One region of the Planococcus sp. S3-L1 genome, then DNA from elsewhere that is predicted to be linked to it. Evidence: riboswitches for the same ligand, from Rfam matches in the RefSeq annotation. Region 1 holds a riboswitch; the other holds the start of a gene.
The links. A riboswitch is a leader RNA that binds a small molecule or an ion and turns the genes downstream of it on or off. The one in region 1 is predicted to bind cyclic di-GMP.
Positions count from the first base shown of each region.

Region 2: another riboswitch for cyclic di-GMP. It lies ahead of flgB (flagellar basal body rod protein FlgB); the one in region 1 lies ahead of QMF37_RS10975 (amidase).

Region 1 covers NZ_JASISN010000010.1:66,823-69,231, reverse strand. The annotation lists gene QMF37_RS10980 (hypothetical protein) at 1-462, shown strand, start outside; gene QMF37_RS10975 (amidase) at 567-1,436, opposite strand; cyclic di-GMP riboswitch class I at 1,484-1,571, opposite strand; gene mgtE (magnesium transporter) at 1,702-2,409, shown strand, end outside.
Region 2 covers NZ_JASISN010000004.1:261,786-264,194, forward strand. The annotation lists gene flgC (flagellar basal body rod protein FlgC) at 330-785, opposite strand; gene flgB (flagellar basal body rod protein FlgB) at 791-1,192, opposite strand; cyclic di-GMP riboswitch class I at 1,272-1,358, opposite strand; gene QMF37_RS06800 (flagellar hook-basal body protein) at 1,581-2,409, shown strand, end outside.

The DNA of each region.
Region 1 (2,409 bases):
ATTGAGTCGACTTTCCATCCGATTCGACTCGCATTGAACAAAGAATTTGTGCGTCCCGATACTGGAGAAACACTGCCATTTTCTTCTTATGAAACCGGTGTTTTCCGATTTGGTATTGCCAATCCGGAGCATGAAAACTATGATTCTTTGAACGATTATTACTACGATGAAAAAACAGGCATCATGGAAATTCGAATTCCTTGGATGTTGCTGAATGCTAAAGATCCCGCAAAACGAGAATTTGCAGGGGATCTTCAAAAAGACGGCATTGAGGCTTCGAGAACAATTGAAGGGATAGATGTCGCTGCTAGTTTAACGGATGATAATGGTAAAGCAACTGAAACCTTTACTGCAACTCAAGCAGCCCAGTATTCATGGGACACATGGGGACTGCCACAATCCAAAGAACGCTTGAAGCAATCGTATTACATTCTTCAAGAAACTTTTGGCAATACTCAGTGATATTAACCGGACATGTTAGTAGCGTGTCCGGTTTTTGGTTTTATAGATGAGTAAATCATAAAAAAACAGCAAGGTTGGCCGGTATGGCTCAACCTTGCTGTTTTTTAGGGTGTCATCGTTTTCCAGCTATCTACGTGGTGAATCGCGACGCCGCCAAAACCAGTTATCCCAGCATAGTGTGCAGTTACTGCAGCTAATTCACCTTCCATGAAAGTTTCGCCCTCTTCATAGAAAGAAATGTTGTCGCCTTCATCAGTTTCACCAGTTTCAACTCCGACTACTACTGATTTGCCGTATTTTTCTGCATAGGCCACTTCGTTCTTTACAAGTTCTGTAATCAAAGCAGCAGAATCTCTGTAAGCCATCAAGGTCACACTATGTGTGTTGGCAATCACCCACTCAGCAAGTATCCCTTTGCCATAAATATTTTTATAAGTGATTTCATCAAACCAAAAAGGCAAATCTGCTTCAAGGGGTAAGTTCATTGCAGCTGTACTAGCACTAGCTTTACTCAAAAGGGCTTGATAGGATTTTACAGTGGCCGCTCGGTTCGTATTCCAACCGCTATAAAGGTAAGGCTCTACATCCAAATGAACACCTGCAAATTTTTGAGCTTGCAAAGCACCTTGTTGATAAGACGATAACCAGTTCATCAACCGATCTTGCTTGGTAAAGCCCTTTGGTGCTACCCAGTCACTAGCACCGTCCAATGCGTAAATCGTCATTCCTAATAGTCCCGCTTTTTCAATAAACCTTTTATAGACATCCACTGGAATATCCGCGTCAATCTGCATGTAGACTTTATTGACATCCTTACTGTCTAAAAAAGCAAGGGTTCCCGCTTCATCGCTATAAATCATCCACGGATTCCATAACCAGGTAGCTTTGACTTCCGTCTCAGCTGCTTGTGCACTCACTCCATTTTGTGTCAGCATAATCAACAAACACACACCTGCCATTATTATTTTTTTCATCTTCTGATATCCTCCCATTCTGTAAGCCGGAGCTCAAAGAACGAGACCCTGGCAACCAGACGACCTTGCGTTTTTCAACGGGTAGGCTCATGGCTTTGCGTCCTCCTCTTTCGATGGAGTTTGCCTTTTTCAGATTTTCATTATTATATGTTAATTTATGAGATTTTACTACCTTTTTTAAATAGCCCTTTCAAATTGTGAAGTTTAAGGCAATAATCAACAGTAGGATTTGTCTACATCTTTTATTACTAAGGAGTGACCTACACTGTCTACAGCAATACGTGAAGACGAAATTACATTGGCATTAATTCAGTCTTTACAAGAAGGCAACAGTAATGAATTTCAGGCAATATTGAGTGAACTCCAACCTTACGATATAGGTGTTCATTATCGACATTTGCCAGAAAAACATCGAAACAAATTTTTGTTGTATTTAACGATTTTTCAACTCACAGATTTAATGCAAGAGCTGCCTAAAACAGAGCAAGTCGAAATTCTGCAAAAATTGGGTGTAGAAAAATCAAAAAAAGTGTTGGATCGTATGGATAACGATGATTTGGCTTTATTCCTAGATGATTTAGAGCCTGATCGCATTAACGAATTGTTATCTCAAATTAACCAAGACGATTCTAAATTTGTTCAAAGAACGATCAATTATCCGCCAGAAACTGCAGGACGTCTTATGAATAATCGTTACGTATGGATTCCACGGCATTATACAATTCGAGATGCTATTGATAAAATCAAGCATTTTGCAGAAATAGCGGAGTATCTCAATTACCTTTACGTAGTAGACGAAGATAAAAAACTACGCGGCGTGATTTCCTATAAGGATTTAATTCTTGGAAATCTTGAGGATAAAGTAGAAGACATTATGTACAACCGCGTCGTCAAAGCTGATGTATTGATGGACCAAGAAGATGTGGCACACATCATTAGCCGCTATGACTTTGTGACATTGCCCATTGTGGAA
Region 2 (2,409 bases), on a different contig from region 1:
TTCTTACTTCGCCTAGCCCGTGGACGCGCCTACGCTTAAAAAGTTGGTGAATTAAAAATCGAACTTTCAATTTCGCACTACTTCATAAAGACTTATAGCAAACTAACTCTATGTTTCACTAGTTAAAATCAATAGTTTCTTCTTATTATTTCACGACTCTTAGAAGAAAAAGCGGAAGGCGGCGACTATTTTAAGTAGGTGCTACTAGGAAACCGCTGCTCCTGCATCGCTGCGCTAGCTTCGTCGCAAAGAGATGGTCCAAATTCCTGTGGACCATCTCTTTGAAAGCGTCCGCCTGGAGCGATTTCTTTCACCTTAAGTAAAGTGGATTATTTGCCGATTTCCAAAGCTTTCATAAACATGCTTTTTGATGCATTTAATGCCGTGACGTTTGCTTCGTATGAACGAGTTGCCGACATCAAATCGACCATTTCTTTTAGTGGATCCACGTTGGATGAACGAACATAGCCGTCTTCTCCAGCATCTGGATGTTCCGGATCATACGTTAGTGTAAAAGGCGTCTGGTCTTCTCTAATTTCCGACACGTTAACACCTGTCACTGCAGTGTTTCCCCTGTTCATTGCCGACTGCAATTGATTGGCAAAAGGCGAGGTTCCACTTTGAGACAACTCAACTGATTTTCTGCGGTACGGCACCCATTTCCCGTCCACTAATTCGGCACGGTTCGTATTGGCGTTTGCGATGTTCGCAGAGACCACATCCATGCGCATTCGGTTAGCCGTCAGCCCCGAAGCACTAATATTAAATCCGCTAAATAAACTCATTTTTGTTATCTCCCTCCATTAATAACAGAGCTAAGACTGTTGAGTTTGCCGTTGACCCGTTCGGTTACGGCGTTGTACCATAATTGGTTTTTTGCCAGTTCAGCCATCTCGACATCCATGTCGACATTATTGCCATTGTTATTATATTGGGTTGAGTTGTTTGTTAAGATTTTAGTCGATCCTACAGTAGCTTCATTGCTAAACGACAGGTGGCGATTGTCTGTTTTATAGCTTGAAAGACTTTGCTGATTCATCGCTGTATCGAGCGCTGCTTGGAAATCTACTTTTTTGCTTTTGTAATTAGCCGTATCTACATTGGCGATATTCGCTGAATGAACTCGCTGTTTAAGTGTAGAAGCCGATAAAGCTTGTTCCATGGTCTCTAGAGATTTAGGGAATATATTCATCGATAAACTCCTTTTTTTTACAATCAATATGCTAATAAAAATCCACTTTAAAAAAGTGGATTTTTATCAAATATACCACTTAGGTAACCCGGCTACCTTGTACACTGTGTATTTAGGCCCGTAGCTTTGCGTCTTTACCTTTCGAGTAAGTTTGCCATTTTCATTATGATATTCTATTATTTTTTTATTAAACTCATCATTTTGTACTATTTTCAAAAATTAATAACAAAGTGATAGTATCATGTTTCAATAATTTTGTATATTTTTCTTTTTATAAATATAAAATGATATTTCTTCCATATTAATCAATAAGACACTATTTTTATTCATTCGTTAATGTTATGCTACGCGATATCTATCATTATGTTAATAAGAAGGAGAAAAACCTATGTTTCGCGGATTATATACTGCTACATCAGGGATGATGGCCAATAATAGGAATCAACAAATATTGACAAATAACCTATCAAACGCCAATACTCCAGGATTTAAAGAAGACAAAGCAGTCTTACGAGCATTTCCAGACCAACTCATCGTAGCGATCGAAAATGGAAAAAAAGGTACAATAGTCCCCCAAAATATCGGTAGTTTGACTACAGGAGTATATACACAGGAGGGTATTCCGTCTTTTCTTCAAGGTCCGTTACGAGAAACTGGAAATTCAACAGATATGGCGTTGTTGGATGAATTATTACCACTAAACACGGATACCCAACAAAAAGGGACGATGGTTTTCGCAGTGACTGCTGAAAACGGTGAGATGCGTTACACAAAAAACGGCTCTTTCGCAGTAAACACTGAAGGATTTTTAACGACTAGTGACGGCTTTCCTGTTCTCGGCGAAAACCAACAACCCATTCAAGTTGGTTCAGCCGATTTTACTGTCCAAGACAATGGCCAACTTATTCTAGCAGATGGTACACAAGGCGATCGCTTGTGGATTGGTCACACGGACAACCCACAGCAATTTGTAAAAGAAGGTCAGAATCTTTTACGCTGGACGGGAGATGCAGAAGCTGCTCCTCAGTTTATCGATAATGTTGCTCGACTTGCTGGCACAAACAGCTTTTTAAAACAAGGGTTTATTGAACAATCGAATGTGGACTTGACCAAAACCATGACAGACATGATGACGACATACCGCGGCTTCGAATCCAACCAAAAAGTAATTCAAGCATACGACCGCAGCATGGAAAAAGCCGTCAATGAAATCGGAC